Regions from separate parts of the Priestia sp. 40 genome, predicted to be linked through region 3. Evidence: riboswitches for the same ligand, from Rfam matches in the RefSeq annotation. Region 3 holds a riboswitch; each other region holds the start of a gene.
What was found. Region 3 has a riboswitch for cobalamin ahead of ACO1DI_RS09090 (ribonucleoside-diphosphate reductase subunit alpha). Riboswitches for the same ligand answer to the same signal wherever they lie in the genome.
Positions count from the first base shown of each region.

Region 1: linked by a shared signal. The riboswitch ahead of ACO1DI_RS21575 ((2Fe-2S) ferredoxin domain-containing protein) and the one ahead of ACO1DI_RS09090 (ribonucleoside-diphosphate reductase subunit alpha) in region 3 are both predicted to bind cobalamin.
Region 2: linked by a shared signal. The riboswitch ahead of metE (5-methyltetrahydropteroyltriglutamate--homocysteine S-methyltransferase) and the one ahead of ACO1DI_RS09090 (ribonucleoside-diphosphate reductase subunit alpha) in region 3 are both predicted to bind cobalamin.

Region 1 covers NZ_JBMPZA010000019.1:8,194-13,664, reverse strand. The annotation lists gene cobK (precorrin-6A reductase) at 1-566, opposite strand, end outside; gene ACO1DI_RS21585 (sirohydrochlorin chelatase) at 563-1,474, opposite strand; gene cobJ (precorrin-3B C(17)-methyltransferase) at 1,493-3,115, opposite strand; gene ACO1DI_RS21575 ((2Fe-2S) ferredoxin domain-containing protein) at 3,129-3,509, opposite strand; cobalamin riboswitch at 3,610-3,789, opposite strand; cobalamin riboswitch at 3,908-4,086, opposite strand; gene ACO1DI_RS21570 (hypothetical protein) at 4,232-4,390, opposite strand; gene ACO1DI_RS21565 (M42 family metallopeptidase) at 4,743-5,471, opposite strand, start outside.
Region 2 covers NZ_JBMPZA010000005.1:276,029-281,499, forward strand. The annotation lists gene ACO1DI_RS02475 (GNAT family N-acetyltransferase) at 1-119, opposite strand, end outside; gene ACO1DI_RS02480 (acetate uptake transporter) at 264-881, opposite strand; gene metE (5-methyltetrahydropteroyltriglutamate--homocysteine S-methyltransferase) at 1,024-3,318, opposite strand; cobalamin riboswitch at 3,469-3,657, opposite strand; SAM riboswitch class I at 3,737-3,847, opposite strand; gene ACO1DI_RS02490 (hypothetical protein) at 3,927-4,178, opposite strand; gene ACO1DI_RS02495 (metallophosphoesterase family protein) at 4,478-5,353, opposite strand.
Region 3 covers NZ_JBMPZA010000005.1:1,547,565-1,553,035, reverse strand. The annotation lists gene ACO1DI_RS09100 (o-succinylbenzoate--CoA ligase) at 1-382, shown strand, start outside; gene menC (o-succinylbenzoate synthase) at 386-1,489, shown strand; cobalamin riboswitch at 1,768-1,953, shown strand; gene ACO1DI_RS09090 (ribonucleoside-diphosphate reductase subunit alpha) at 2,088-4,331, shown strand; gene ACO1DI_RS09085 (ribonucleotide-diphosphate reductase subunit beta) at 4,348-5,391, shown strand; gene ACO1DI_RS09080 (hypothetical protein) at 5,421-5,471, opposite strand, start outside.

The DNA.
Region 1 (5,471 bases), on a different contig from region 3:
CGGTCAAACTCTTTTGTAAACGGACCTTGAATAGCAATAATATTTTTTTGCGGAAATCCTAACTGCTGACACTTTTCCATATTATCCAGCCTTGGAAGCATACGAGCAACAAGCCGTACATCTGAAAGAGGAAGGAGCTTTTCTGTAAAAACCTGCAGCGTTTTGCTGCCTGTTGTCAGCATAATAACTCCTTTTTTCTGAGCCGCTACTTCAGCTGCTTCTTCGTACGTGGAAACCATCGTCATATTGTCGTAGGTGAAAGCCTGTGAAGCCCGCTCATAGCGTATGTAAGGAATCGATGTTTCAGCAGCTGCGCCGATAGCGTTTTTAGATGCTTCTTCGGCAAAAGGGTGACTTGCATCCACAATAGCTTTTACACGATGTTCGTTTACAAAATCAATCATATCTTCTTGTGTGAGACGTCCAATTTTCACTTTCACTTCTGCACGCTGTAATTCGATTGCTGCATTGTCGGTTACAACCGTCGCCGTAAGGTCGTAACCTTCTTTTTTCACTTGAACAGCTAATGCACGTGCATCGCTAGTTCCCGCTAACAATAAAATCATTTTAACTCGCCGACCTTATCTTCATGGTGGTGATGACCATGATGGTGATCGTGGTGATGGTGCCCGTGATCGTGATCATGATCGTGATGATGATGGTGATCAATATGCTCCATAATGCCGAGGCGATATTGACATGTATCGCAGTTCATTTTCACTTCGCCTTCTAATCCTTCTTCAGCACGTTCTTTTAAAATTGTCTGTAGTTTTGGATGAAAGCCGAAATAGCCGGCTAGCTTAAACTCAATGTCTTCATACTGCAATTTATACTGCTTCACCATTTCTTCCAAACGCTTAATTAATACTCCTGTAAATAAGAAATACGGGAGAATAACCACTTTTTTAGCGCCCAGTTTTAAACATCGTTCCACCCCTTCATCAATCAATGGAGCGGTCACGCCCATAAAAGAAGTTTCGACGATTTTGTAGTTTGTTTTTTCCCAAAGAAGGCGCGTAATTTTATATAGATCACTGTTTGCATCAGGATCGCTTCCTCCTCGTCCTAAGACAATAACAGCCGTGTCTTCAGCTGGAGTTTCTAAATTTTCTCCTGATTCTTGTAATCTCGTTTTTAAAATTTCAAGAGCTTCTTCATGAACGCCAATGGGACGTCCGTATACGAAGTTTACGTGTGGATATTTTTCCTTAGCTTCATCTATAGCCGCCGGAATATGTATTTTAGAGTGCCCAGCAGGCAAGAGCATAATTGGAATCACAACTACATCTTGTGCTCCTTTTGCCACACACGTGTCAATTCCTTGACTTACATTCGGACGTTCAAATTCTAGAAAACACGTTTCTACTAAAATAGATGCGTCCCAATCATGCTTCATCGTAGAGATAAACTCGCGAATTTGATCGTTCCCTTCAGAATCTCTGCTTCCATGACCTACAAATAAAACTGATTTCATATAATGCCCTCCCATTTCTTAATCTCCACAAGGAGCTGGTTCTACTTTTATTTTTGGTGTTATATCCTGATAATCGAATCCATAAACGTTCTTCACACGCTTAAAGAATTTGTGAAACCGCTCATTAGGATGACCTTTTTCTTTATATTCACGGACAATGTTATCAACTATTTCAACAATGTCATCAGGCGCTATGCCTTCCGCCACAATTTGACCTGAATGCGCGTTGCGCCCAACCGTTTTAGCTCCTAAAAATAAGTCAAACGCACCTTTTCTATAGACAATGCCGATATCTTCTTGAACAGCACCGTAACAGGCCATACCGCATCCATTAATACCAAGCTTCAGCTCTTTTGGCATGTCCATTCCGCCGAGGCGCTTTTGTAATTCTTCCGTATGTGGGATGGCGTCGCTTTTTTCTCCATCACAAAAATCACACGCTTTAATTGTAAACACGTCTCCGACCGGAGATAATAAAAAGGAAGCTGCTTGAAGTTTTTCAATGATCACATCTGGATGAGCCGTTGGAATTTGCAATTTAATTTGATGATCAGGCGTATACTCCATCGTACCTTTTTCACCAACAACTTCTGCTAGTGTTGTCATTTGAACGGGCGTAAACTTCTTATTCGCAAGCCCTGGACTAACCGCCACTTCAAAAATAGACTCTATTGGCTGATGTACGACCGGAGAAGTAGTTTCACCTAAAACTGCTTGAAGCGCTTCTTCTGCAAGAGCTCGTGAAGCTGTTTTTTCTTCTTTTTTATTCTGAACAGCTTCAATAGCTGAAGCCGTTTGCTGTACAGTCTCCTCTTGATCAAGAGCCCATGGTTCTGCTTCTTTTCGAAGTCGCTGATGCGGTCTTAGCGGCTGTTCCGTTTGATTGAGGGTATATTTCCGCTGATACCCTCGCGGTGTAATCATCAAATCGTCATAAAAGAACGTAGATGAATTCCCAACAACAACGGTAGTCAGCATACCTATTTCATGGTTTAACATATCTTTTAAGTTCGTCATTACGACTTCTTCACGGTCACGATAAGCGCTTTTCACAAGGCCAACAGGCGTATCAGGAGAACGGTACTTTAATAGAATCCTCTGCGCTTCCACAATTTGTCTTGTTCTTCTTCCGCTTTTCGGATTATAAAAGGCTACTACAAAATCTGCTTGTGCAGCTGCTTCAATTCTTTTTTCAATTAACTCCCAAGGTGTAAGATGATCACTCAAACTAATCGTACAGGCATCATGCATCACGGGCGCCCCAAGGAGAGATGCGCATGAATTAATAGCCGAAATGCCAGGAATTACTTCCAGCTCTACGCCCGTTTCTTTTTTCCATCCTTTTTCGATCAACACTTCATACACAAGGCCGGCCATTCCGTATACTCCTGCATCTCCGCTTGAAATGACCGCCACTGTTTTCCCCGCTTCAGCTTGCTTTACAGCTTCTTGTGCACGGCTTACTTCTTCGGTCATTCCTGTACTAATAATTTGTTGATTCGTTAACAGTCCTTGAATTAATTCCACATAGGTTTTATAACCAATGATCATATCACTTTCTTGAATGGCTTCTCTTGCTCGCTGTGTGATATGCTCAAAGCTTCCTGGACCGAATCCAATAACTAGTAGTTTACCTTTCATGCTAGCTCCTCCTTTATGCGTTACTTTTTACTTTGTCAATTCCTTCTATGGAGTCACTGTTTTCTGGAGAAACGAAACCATTTTGATCATATTCATAAATAAGCGATTCCTTTATACTGCAGCCCCCTGCTAAATGCTCTTCAACAATTCGATGAGCTACGTTTTCAGTGACCTGCTTGTACCAATCTCCTGAAGGGTACACGATAGCTACAGGAGCATCTTTGCATCTTCCGTTACAGCGCGTGCGGGTTGTATGAACCGCTTCATCTAGATTCAGTTCGGTCACTTTATTTCGAATAGCCTGCGTGGCTTCTTCTCCACCTTTTCTCATACAGCTGCTTCCATTACAAATCAATACGTGATGCTTTGTTGCATTCAAGTTCCAAGTCGTCACACTCATTCTCTCCTTTACTAAAAAAACGCCTCTATCAATGATAGAGGCGCAGAAAATTCAAACTAAGTTTTTGCACTTCCACCTATATCCCGTAGGGTAAGCTTCGCATTAGAAAAAGGCTGGTTTCCTGACTTCGATTCATTACTTGATTGCGCCTTCCCGAATACAGTGGCATATGCAATCAGCTCCTCTTCACAGTGGCGGGTACCGCGCTGGCTTCACACCAGACTTCCCATTTAACGCAATGTGGTCATTGCGCACCTTTTTTGCACGATATGTAGTTTTAGGATATGAGAAAAACCCGCTTCGCTAATATGCGAGCGGGTAAAACGTCAGAATAAGAGTGTACACGAATGCCACTTTAAGCCAACGTTTCCCTTCCCGCTCCCCGGAGAAATAGAAACTTCACAATAAAGACAGGTCTCCTGACTTGTGTATCATTCTACTTGAGAACCTTCCCGTGATTTTTTCACAGTGGTTATACTCGTTCGTCCACACTTACAGTTGCGGGGGCAGTACTGGTCTTACACCAGTTTCCCTATTAAGCCTTCTTGGCATCTTTACTGTTGCTGTTTGATATATATGAACCTTTTAAACTATCAGAATAATAGAAGTAACTACCATATCATAGCGTACATTTTTTTTTATTTCAACTCTATTCTTTTCGTAAGATACAAGAAGCTATAAAAAAACAAGAGCATAAAGTCAGCTCTTGTTTTTCATTATATAGCTACTAATGTTAAATGAGGATCATTATAATACACGACTTCTGAAAGAACTTTACAGCCATTTGTTTTTGCAAAAGCTTCTCTCGCCTGCGTTTCAGTTTCAAATTCAAACATTTTCATTTCTTTTCCAGCATACACCGTCAGTACCCACATGAAAAGATTCGCCTCCGATTATTGTAGTGATCGCTATATCCACATTATGACGAAAGCATTTCCTTTTGAAAACCCATTCTACAAAACTTGTCACAAGAAACTTTTAAAAATTTAAAAACATTTTAACTTCTGTAAATGAACAAAATGTACAAAAGGTTGAAGTAGTATTATACCTCTTTAAAAAAGGTGCTTTTTTACCAACTGTTGCTTCACCAGTAAAAAAATATATAGTATTTATTAAAAAAAGAAGCCGGACAGTCGGCTTCTTTTTTAGGAAAGGAAAGTACAGACATCACAGTCCCGTCCCGCTCTTTGTTCTGCATAAAAAATACACTAATTAAATATTCCTTTCTTAAAGCAGAACCATGTTTGACTGCACATAGTGGTGAAGAAGCTTATACGTATGGTTCAATGAATCTTGATGCGTTCTCTCAAACGCATGAGAAGAATCAATTCCTGGACCAATTAAGCCGTGTACGATGTCATGCCCCGCACGAATAGCAGCAGAAGCATCTGATCCGTAAAACGGATAAATATCTAATTTATACTGAATATCATGCTGCTTAGCTAGCTCCACCAAATGCTTTCTCAAACCGTAATGATACGGTCCGCTTGAATCTTTTACACAAATAGACACGGTGTATTCATCAGTAGATTGTCCATCTCCCATAGCACCCATATCAACCGCTAAGTATTCTACCGTTTGAGGCGTAATGTTTGAATTCCCTCCGTATCCAATTTCTTCATTATTTGAAATGAGAAAATGCGTAGTGTATGGCAGTTCGATCTGTTCTTCTTGAATTGTTTTCATGAGCTGAAGCAATAAAGCTACGCTTGCTTTATCATCGAGATGACGAGATTTAATAAAACCGCTTTTGGTTATTTCTACACGAGGATCAAACGAAACAAAGTCGCCGACTTCAATTCCAAGGCTGCGAATATCTTCTGCGCTATGTACTTTTTCATCCAATCGAATTTCTATATTTTCTTGATTTCGCTCAGCTTTCCCTGCATCTTTATACACATGAACAGATGTTTGATGCATAAGGATGGTTCCTGTAAATACTTCTCCTGATGAAGT
Region 2 (5,471 bases), 1.3 Mb from region 3:
ATAAACGCTTCTTTTGAGGCAGCTTCTTCAGGTGTAAAGCCTTTGTTTTCTAACGTAATTAATTGGTTTAAATCCTTTTTATCCACTTGTCTTATAATCATTGAAACGTTTCCTTTCATTATGTATTTCTCTTTTTTCTCTAAAAGCTTCTATTACATATAACTATCTCTTTCTACTATATATAAAAATGCCCAAACAAAAAAGGATTGACCTCTGCATCATACAGAATTCAACCCTACTTCGCTTTTTAATTAACGTCTTGATTATTTGATAAATGCACCAAACGGCTTGCCTACCGGAAGCACAACTCGACCATAGTGAGTATTTAATACAGCCGCTGCAGATCCATAGAATGAAAACAGAGCAATTAATAGCTCTGACACTGCTGCTAGTAAGTGCGTGTACTCATATGCCACATCAAATGTACTTAGCGATAATCCAATAAATAAGAAATCAATTAACACAAAAATAATAAATAATACTTTATGAGTGCCCATTGCTCCAACTGTCATAAAAACGCTGAAAATTAAGTAGCCTACAAAAGCAAATGCGAGCTGCTTCGGATCCGCTGCTTTTGCGAGCGCTTCCCCAAATGCTCCAAGCTGAATAAGCCATGTCATGCCGACACCTAGCCAAAATAACCCGAAGGCACCAAAAGCCGTTGCGCCGAAGGTATTATTATGTTTGAAATCTTGCATAGACGCGATTAACTGCCCTATTCCGCCTAAAAAAATCGCCCATGGCAATACCAATGAAACCCCATCGGTTACCCCAAGCTTTTGAAACGATGCAACAAGTGTCACCATGGCAAGTCCGAATAGACCTAGCGCTGATGGATCTGCTGTTACAATTTTAACGTGCTGCGTGCTGTTGTTGCTCATGTTGTACCTCCCTGATTTTAAAAACACCTTTAAAAAGATACAAAAATCTACGGGAAGTGTCAATGGATATTTTTGGCCTTTAAGAAACCCATAAGACCAAGCAGTGTAGCGTTTACACTGCTTGGTCTTTACTTTCTCGTTATTAAACGTTTTGTAATAAATTTTGTCTTGTTTGTTTTGCAGACTCAACCATCACTTTTAAAGCTTCAACCGTCTCGCTGATTCCTCTTGTTTTAAGGCCGCAGTCGGGATTAATCCAAAACAATGCAGGATCAAGCACCTGCAGAGCGCGGTCAATGTTTCTTGTCAGCTCTTCAAGCTTCGGTACGCGCGGGCTGTGGATATCATATACGCCAAGTCCGATTCCTTGATTGTACGTATGTTTTTCAAACGCATAAATTAGTTCACCATGGCTTTTAGACGTTTCAATGGAAATCACGTCGGCATCAAGCGCTTTGATCGCATCAATAATCTCTTCGAATTCTGAATAGCACATATGCGTGTGAATTTGCGTCTCGTTTTGCACCGATACCGTCGCTAGCTTGAACGCATACACCGCGGCATTCAAGTAGTCTTCCCAGTTTTCTCGTTTTAACGGCAATCCTTCACGCAGCGCCGGTTCATCTACTTGAATCATTGAAATGCCCTGACTTTCAAGTGCTTCTACTTCTTTTCTAAGAGCAAGCGCAATTTGATTTGCGACGTCGTAGCGCGGGATATCATCACGTACAAACGACCAGTTTAAAATCGTAATCGGACCCGTCAGCATTCCTTTAACCGGCTTATCTGTTAGAGACTGTGCATACACAGTTTCTTTGATCGTCATCGCCTGCTCGTACGATACATCTCCGTAAATGAGCGGCGGCTTTACGCAGCGAGAACCGTATGATTGCACCCAGCCAAACTTCGTAAACTGAAAGCCTCCTAATTTTTCACCGAAGTACTCAACCATGTCCGTACGCTCAAACTCTCCATGCACAAGGACATCTAAGCCGATGTCTTCTTGAATTTCAATCCATTTTTTGATTTCATCGTTAATGTACGCTTCATATGCTTCATCGCTTAACTCGCCTTTACGCCACTTTAGACGCTGTTGTCGCACTTCTTTTGTTTGCGGGAAGCTTCCAATTGTTGTCGTGGGAAGAAGCGGCAGTTGAAAAGCTTCTTGCTGAACGCGTTGACGTACGTCAAACCGCGCTTGGCGCTCAGCTTTATAGCTGTCCAGCTGCTTCAGCTCTTTTTGCACGTCTTGATGGTTTCGGAAAGATGATCCATTTAATGCTTGAATCGCCTGTTTACTTACGTTTATTTCTTCTTCTATTGCTTCTTTTCCTTGCTGCACCGCTTTTGTTAAAAGCGTGATTTCCTTTAGCTTTTCATCTGCAAAAGAGAGCGCATTTTTTAACACTGGCTCAATGGTTTCTTCATTTTTTACCGTGACAGGAACATGTAATAAACTCGATGAAGGCTGCAGAATCAAACGGTCTTTTGATACGGCTTCTTCAATTTCACTGATCGTTAAAAGCTGCTCGTCCAAATTTTCACGCCAAATGTTTCGTCCGTCAATCACTCCTGCTGCCAGCACTTTATCAGTCGGAAACCCATATTTATTAAGCGCAGTGAGATTTTCTCCTCGGTCATGTACAAAGTCTAAGCCAATTCCTTCAACAGGAAGAGACACAACTTCTTTGTAGTAATCAACGCTGTCAAAATACGTTTGCAAAATGACTTTTACATTCGGTGCCGCGTCATGCAGGACTTGATAGACTTCTTTGTACAGCGCCAGGTCTTCTTTTGATAGCGTTGTAGCTAAAACCGGCTCATCTATTTGTACCCACTCTACTCCTTCTGCCTGAAGCTCCGCTAAGATAGTTGCATAAAGAGGAATAAATTGTTCAACTACTTCTTTAAACTCACTTTCTTTATATCCTTTTGATAGCTTTACAAATGTTACCGGACCTAAAATAACGGGCTTTCCTTTGATATTTAGCTTTTGTTTTGCTTCTTTGTAAAATTGAAGCGGACGATTTTCTACGAGAGCCGGCTTACGTCCTTCTAGCTCTGGTACGATATAGTGATAATTGGTGTTAAACCATTTTGTCATCGTAGAGGCTACTGCACCTTTTGTTCCTCGCGCAATGTCAAAATACGTTTCAAGCGATACTGGTCCTCCCTCGTACTCAAAGCGCTTTGGCACCAAACCAAACATAACAGCTGTATCTAACACATGATCGTATAAGCTAAAATCGCCGACTGGAATCAATTCAATTCCTGCATCACGCTGTTTTTTCAGATGCCCTAGACGAAGAGCCTCCATTTCCTGCAGAAAGATATCTTTCTCTAGCTTTCCTGCCCAAAACTGCTCAAGCGCTTTTTTCCATTCTCGTTTTTCACCAATTCTTGGATAACCTACATTTGAACTTTTTACACTGCTCATTTTTTCCACTCCCTGTATATTTTTTTATCGATAAACTAAAAAATCTCTCTTTTCGAAATGAAAAGAGAGATGATACGCATACTTAACTAAAGTTGAGATAGCCTGTTTTTCTCAACACGTATTCCTCACTCCTCTCTATATCCCGTAGAGCTTAAGTGCATACAACAGGCAGGTCTCCTGACTTAGGTTCATCGCTTCCTATCCCTTCCCATTTCAACATGAAACAGTGGTTAATAAGTTGCTCCCCATTACAGTGGCGGGACCGCGCCGGCTTTTCACCGGTCTTCCCTTTTAAGCTGCGTACATTCGTTACACAGCACCTGATGCATTTCTATGAAATTGTTTATTCAAAACACCTTCACATAAAATAAAAAGCCTCTCTATCATGAATAGAGAGGCATAGTATCTATGAAATCCTCTCTTATTTTTCAAAGCTGTACGCTTTGCAGGATGTAGCACCTTTTTAACAAAATTGTTAAATGGTTGCCGGGCTTCACAGGGCCAGTCCCTCCGCCTCTCTCAATAAGAGTTTTAATTGTTTATAATGTTTTGAATTTAGAGTTATCTTAACACCTTACATTTACGTTGTCAAAAGAAATTTAAAAAAATCAGTTTTCAGGAGGTGCTGACGCTAATTTTTGCCTTAACAATTTGTAATCATCTTTTCGATGTGTTTCGATCAAGTCTTTTGCTCCTTGATGATACCCTGAAGAATAGATGTACTCTACCGCGGTTTCGATAAGCATTCTCTTTTCTTCCGCACACTCCCGATCCATTAAAGGGAACAGTCTACCTAAAAGGTCATTTAAATCTTCCTTAATAAAACGATTAAGTCCTTCTTGCATCTTTTCGTTTGCCATGATAGCTCCTCCATTTGCTGTGTATCTTCTAAGCCTCTATAAACAGGCAGTTCACTGTAAATTTTAAGATAAAGTTAAGTCATTAAACAGTATATCAAGTGAATGTTTTTCCTCAATTACATATGTAATACAAATATATGACAAATATAGAGAATATATCATCATTCACTATCTATTATAACGTTTGACTGAGCCTTCTGCTACAAGGTTTCTTTAAACATTATGCACAATCTTCCAAAAGCCTGCCTGTGAATCACAGGCAGGCTCTCCATTAAACATAACTTTCTATTCTCTTGTTTTTACAAACAACTTCTTCGAGGTCGTCCAAAATCCTTCCAAAGAAGAGGTCCTAAAATGTCGTACCGGCTAACAAAAAACTCCGTAAAATTATAATTATTTAAAATTAAAGGCGGCTCAAAATCAAGGGGAGCACCCGCGCCTCCTGACAATACAAAATCAGTGCCTCTTCCAAGCGTAAACGACCCGTTTCTGTTTTTTCTAATAAACTGCTCGTCATACGCATGCACGTGACTGACTAACACTTTTTTCACGCGGTGTTCTTGAATTAAATCAAAAAATTCTTGACTTTGAGGAGTCGTTACAGGAAACCCTTCAAGGTTTGTCCACCGACCAATATTTGGCTGCGCATGCATGGCTATAACGGTATTACGAGGAGCATCCTCTAGCTGCTGCTCTAAATAATTAAGCTCTCTATCTGTAAATCCATATATTTTATTTTTGGGACTGATGACATTATTTAATGCAATGCACCGGAAGTTAAAGACAGGAATATCAATGACCCAGTGTACTTTTCCGATAGTGGCTCTGAAGTTTTCGAGATTGCTTTCATCAAGGTACAGTTCATCATGATTCCCTACGCATACAAACAAAGGAATGTTTGGTGCGATTTTTTCGACAACCTTAACAAAGTGCTCCAAATACTCTTTTTTCCCTGTATAGACGGTGTCTCCCCCATGAATAATAAACAGCGGGTCCAATTCCACCGCCTTTTTTAACACAAGCTCAAATTCACCGCTCATCGTGAAACAATTATCGTTTGGTCCGTCACCTCTGCTGTCGCCCATAAAAACAAAGTTGAATGGATCTCTCGGATTTAATTGTTTAATTCTTTGCTTTAATAACTTTTCAGAACGTTCATGAAGCGTCAAATTCATCAACTAGTTAATCCCCCTATTACTAAATAAATTTGGTTAAAAGTAAACAAGCTTACTTATTTATATGGAAATTTGCTGATGAAGGTCACTATCTTCTTGTAAGCAGAACGCACATTTA
Region 3 (5,471 bases):
ACAAGGTTGGTTCTATACAGGAGATGTTGGGAAAGTGGATGAAGAAGGATTTCTATATGTATTAGACAGACGTTCGGACCTTATTATTTCAGGTGGGGAAAATGTATATCCAGCTGAAATTGAAAATGTTTTGTTGAAGCATCCCGCTGTTAAAGAGGCCGGTGTAACGGGAGTAGCTGATGAAAAATGGGGACAAGTGCCAGCTGCATGTATTGTTGTAAACGAGAACGTTTCAGATGAAGAATTATCTTTACACATTCAACAATTTTTAGCAAAGTACAAACTTCCAAAGTATTTCGTTCGAGTAGAGGAGCTGCCGCGAACGGCTTCTAATAAAATCATACGCCGGAAGCTATCATCGTTCATACAGAAAGGAAGCTAATCGATGATTATAAAAAAAGTACATCTTTATAAAATTGACATGAAGCTTCTTTCTCCTTTTTCAACAAGCTATGGTACAGTGCAGGATCGAGAATTGATTTTGCTTGAAGTAGAAGATGAAAAAGGATTTACAGGGTGGGGAGAAGTCGTTGCTTTTTCATCTCCTTGGTATACGGAAGAAACGATTCAGACATGTTTTCATATGTTAGAGGATTTTTTAATTCCTTCGCTTCTTCATCAGCAGCTTCAAAAACCAGAGGATGTTCAAAAGTTATTCAAACCTCTAAAGCGGAACAACATGGCTAAAGCAGCTTTGGACTGTGCTGTATGGGATTTGTATGCAAAGCGGCAAAATAAGCCGTTAGCTGAAGTAATTGGCGGAGTAAGGCCTGCTGTAGAAGCTGGCGTGGTAGTTGGCTTAAATGATATTTCCATCATGAAAGAACAAATAAAGACGTACATGAAAGATGGTTATAAGCGCTTTAAAGTGAAAATTAAGCCGGGTGCCGACTATGAGCTACTGAAACAAATTCGAGATGAATTTCCAAGCATTCCTCTTATGGCTGATGCCAATTCAGCCTATACGTTAAGCGATAGTGATTCATTGAAGAAACTAGATGAATTGAATTTAATGATGATTGAACAGCCGTTAAGTTCTGATGATATCCTTGATCATCGATTGTTACAAAAGCAAATGAAGACGCCGATTTGCTTAGATGAAAGTATTGTGAGCTATGAAGATGCACGTCATGCAATCGAACAAAAAAGCTGCAAGATTATCAATGTGAAAATCGGTCGAGTTGGCGGACTGTCCGTAGCAAAGCAAATTCATGATTTATGCGCCCAGCACGGTGTAAGGCTTTGGGTTGGAGGAATGTTAGAAGCCGGGATTTCACGAGCTCATAACATTGCCCTTGCCACACTGCCTTCTTTCACGATACCAGGTGACATTTCTGCGTCGTCTCGCTATTGGGAAAAAGATATTATTAAGCCCGAAGTAGAGGTAGAAGCCGGAGTAATAAAGGTGAAGGAAAAACCGGGGATAGGATACGATATTGATAAAAAGTTTATCAAAACAATCACAGCATTTGAAAAAGAATACAAATAAGTAAAAACCGTTTTTTATGAAAAACGGTTTTTTTATTGAGGTTGTCAATGTTTAGTAGAAAAATAAGACAAATTTTTTAAAAAGAGCACATTGTTCCATCAAGCGTGTCAAAACATGTTATGATGGAATAGTTTGATGAAAAAAGTCGAAGGATTTTATCGTAAAAAACAAAATTATTTTTGAAAATAGGTTGATAGTTTTCTAAGTTGTCCTATATAATGTGTTTATAACATAACACAATATGTTGTTTTGAAATTGATAATAAAATACTATATTTTGTGTTTTCCAGTGAAAAAGGTGTCTGATAAAAAGACTTAAAAGGGAATTTGGTGAAAATCCAAAGCTGTCCCCGCAACTGTGAATGCTGATGAAATAAGGAGATCCACTGTGATTAAACATCATGGGAAGGCCTTAAAGTAAAAAGAAGCATAAGTCAGGAGACCTGCCTTTTTTATGTCGTTTTATCTTCTTCGGGAGGTGAGAGGGTAGAGCGAGGATTGAGAAAAGACTTAGTGTCTTCTTCTATCTTCGTTCTATTCGCTCACCGAGGTACGGTGAGCGATTTTTTTATTTTGAAGTGAAGAGAGGAGCCATCTTTATGGTGAATACATTAAAGCCTACAATTCTACATGAATTAACTGCATATATTGAACGTTTAAAAAAAGAATTTACGCAGCTTGATTTTTCTTTGTATGAGGAAAAGGTTATTCAAACTGTTACAGTAAAGGAAAATATGACGGACGAAAAGGTTGCAAACGTCCTAATTTTAGCAGCCTTAGAGCGTATTTCAATGGAAGAACCAGATTGGACGTACGTAGCGGCAGACGTCTACTTAAACGAACTATATCGAAAAGCAGCGGACAACCGAGGTTACGATAAAAAAGAGAAGTACGGTTCGTTTTATCAGCTTATTCAAGAACTAACAAAAATCGGCATTTATAATAAACAGCTATTAAAAACATATACAGAAGAAGAAATTAATGAAATTGCCTCAGTCATTATTCCTGAACGCGATCGTTTATTTACATACATTGGATTGCTGACATTAGCAGATCGCTATTTAGCGACATCACATGATAAGCGCGTATACGAATTACCGCAAGAACGTTTTCTTATCATTGCTATGACGCTGATGTCTCAAGAAAAGAAAGAAAATCGAACAGCATTAGTAAAAGAAGCGTACTGGGCGCTTTCTAGTCTATATATGACGGTTGCCACACCAACACTTTCAAACGCAGGAAAGAGCTATGGACAGCTATCTAGCTGCTTTATTGATACGATTGATGACAGCTTACGCGGTATTTATGATAGCAATACAGATTTGGCCACGCTTAGTAAAAATGGAGGCGGAATTGGTGTCTACCTCGGTCATATTAGAAGCCGAGGAAGTGATATAAAAGGTTTTAAAGGCGTATCATCAGGAACAATTCCATGGATGAAACAGCTAAATAATACGGCTGTAAGTGTCGATCAGCTAGGTCAACAACAAGGAGCTATTGCCGTATATTTAGACGTATGGCATAAAGACATCTTTTCATTCTTAGACGCGCGTTTGAACAATGGTGACGAACGTCAGCGCACGCATGATTTATTCACTGGCGTATGTTTGCCAGATTTGTTTATGGAAAAAGTAGAAGCACGTGAAGACTGGCACTTATTCGATCCTCACGAAGTTCGTACGCTGATGGGCTACTCGTTAGAAGATTTTTATGATGAAGAAGAAGGCAGCGGTTCGTTCCGCACTCGTTACGCTGAGTGTGTAAATAATGAACAGCTTTCAAGAGAAACAGTACCTGCTATTGAAATTTTCAAGCGCATTATGCTTTCGCAGCTTGAAACTGGAACGCCTTATATGTTCTATCGTGATACGGTTAACAGAGCTAATCAAAACCGCCACGAGGGCATGATCTACTGCAGCAACTTATGTACAGAAATTACGCAAAATCAAAGCACAACGGTCGTAACGGAGGAAATTACGGAAGACGGAAAAATTATTATTACAAAGAATCCGGGCGATTTTGTTGTATGTAATCTTTCTTCTATTAACTTAGCGAGAGCCGTAACTGAAGATGTGCTTGAACGTTTAATTCCAATTCAAGTACGCATGCTTGATAACGTTATTGAGTTAAATGATTTGCCGGTACTTCAAGCAAAACTAACAAACCAAAAATACCGCGCAGTAGGGCTTGGGACATTTGGTTGGAACCACTTGCTTGCCTTAAAGAAAATAGCATGGGAAACAGATGAAGCGGTAGCATATTGCGATGAATTGTATGAGCAAATTGCTTACTTAACCGTACAGGCAAGCATGAACTTAGCTAAAGAAAAAGGCGCATATCCATTATTTAAAGGCTCAGATTTTGAGTCAGGCGCTTATTTTGAAACACGTAAATACACAAGCGAAGCGTGGAGTGAACTGCGTAACGAAGTTCAAAACAATGGGATAAGAAATGGATACTTAATGGCTGTAGCACCTAATTCATCAACATCTATTATCGCGGGTTCTACTGCGAGTATTGATCCGATTTTCCGTAAGTTTTATTCAGAGGAAAAGAAAAACTATAAAATCCCGGTGACGGCACCAGATTTATCACCAGCAACAAACTGGTATTATAAGTCCGTTTATTTAATTGATCAGCACTGGAGCATTAAGCAAAACGCCAAGCGCCAGCGCCATATTGATCAATCCATTTCATTCAACTTATATGTGCAAAATGATATCCGAGCAAAAGAGCTGCTGGATCTTCATATGACGGCATGGAAAGAAAAGTTAAAAACGACCTACTACGTACGTTCAACATCAAGTGAAGTCATTGAAGAATGTGAAAGCTGTCATAGTTAAAAGGAGTGAATAATTGATGACAAGCATGTTAAAACGAGAATTAATGAACGAAACAGCTCCGAACCGTTCGACAGGAATCATCAACGGCAAGAGCTCAAATATTTTAAACTGGGATGACGTCCGATTTTCATGGGCGTTCCCTAAATACAAGCGTATGCTAGCTAACTTCTGGACGCCGTTTGAAATTAATATGGGTCAAGATATTAAGCAGTTCCCTCAGTTAACGGCTGACGAACAAGAGAGCTTTTTAAAAATTATTGGCTTGCTGGCGCTACTGGACAGTATTCAATCAGATTATGCTAGCAAAGTAGCTGACTATGTAACCGATTCTTCGATTAATGCTCTAATGATTATTTTAGCGCAGCAAGAAGTGGTTCATAATCATTCGTATTCATATGTTTTATCAAGTCTTGTACCAAAAGGAAAACAAGATGAAGTATTTGAATACTGGCGCACAGACGAAAAGCTTCGCGCTAGAAATGACTTTATTACAAACGGATATAAAGCATTTAGCGAAGAAGCAACGGTTGAAAACTTTTTAAAGTCTATGGTATATGATGTTATTTTAGAAGGTCTCTTCTTCTATAGCGGATTTGCGTTCTTCTATAATCTTGCGAGAAATCAAAAGATGGTGGCGACATCTACTATGATTAACTATATCAATCGTGATGAACAGCTTCATGTTGGGTTATTTGAAAAGATTTTCAAGGAAGTACTAAATGAAAATCCAGCTTATCGTACGGAGGAGCTAGAAACGTTTGTAGTTGAAACGTTCCAAGAGGCAGCTCGTCTTGAAATTGAATGGGCGGAATCTGTTATCGGAGAAAAATTCGACGGCATCACGATGAAAGAGCTGCAGCAGTATATTGAATACATGGCTAATAAACGCTGTAATCAGTTAGGCTTCGGTCGAGCTGCTTTCCCAGAAGCACCGATTGAAAATCCTCTTCGTTGGATTATTGCTTATCAAGAGGTAGATTTAGGGAAAACGGATTTCTTTGAACAGAAATCACGACAATATACAAAAGCATCAGATGCGAATGGATTTGATGATCTATAAACACAAAAGCTGACTAATTTTCTTATTGATTAGTCAGCTTTTTTTAAGTGAATAAGTCCAAGTTCTAACGCACGTGTAGT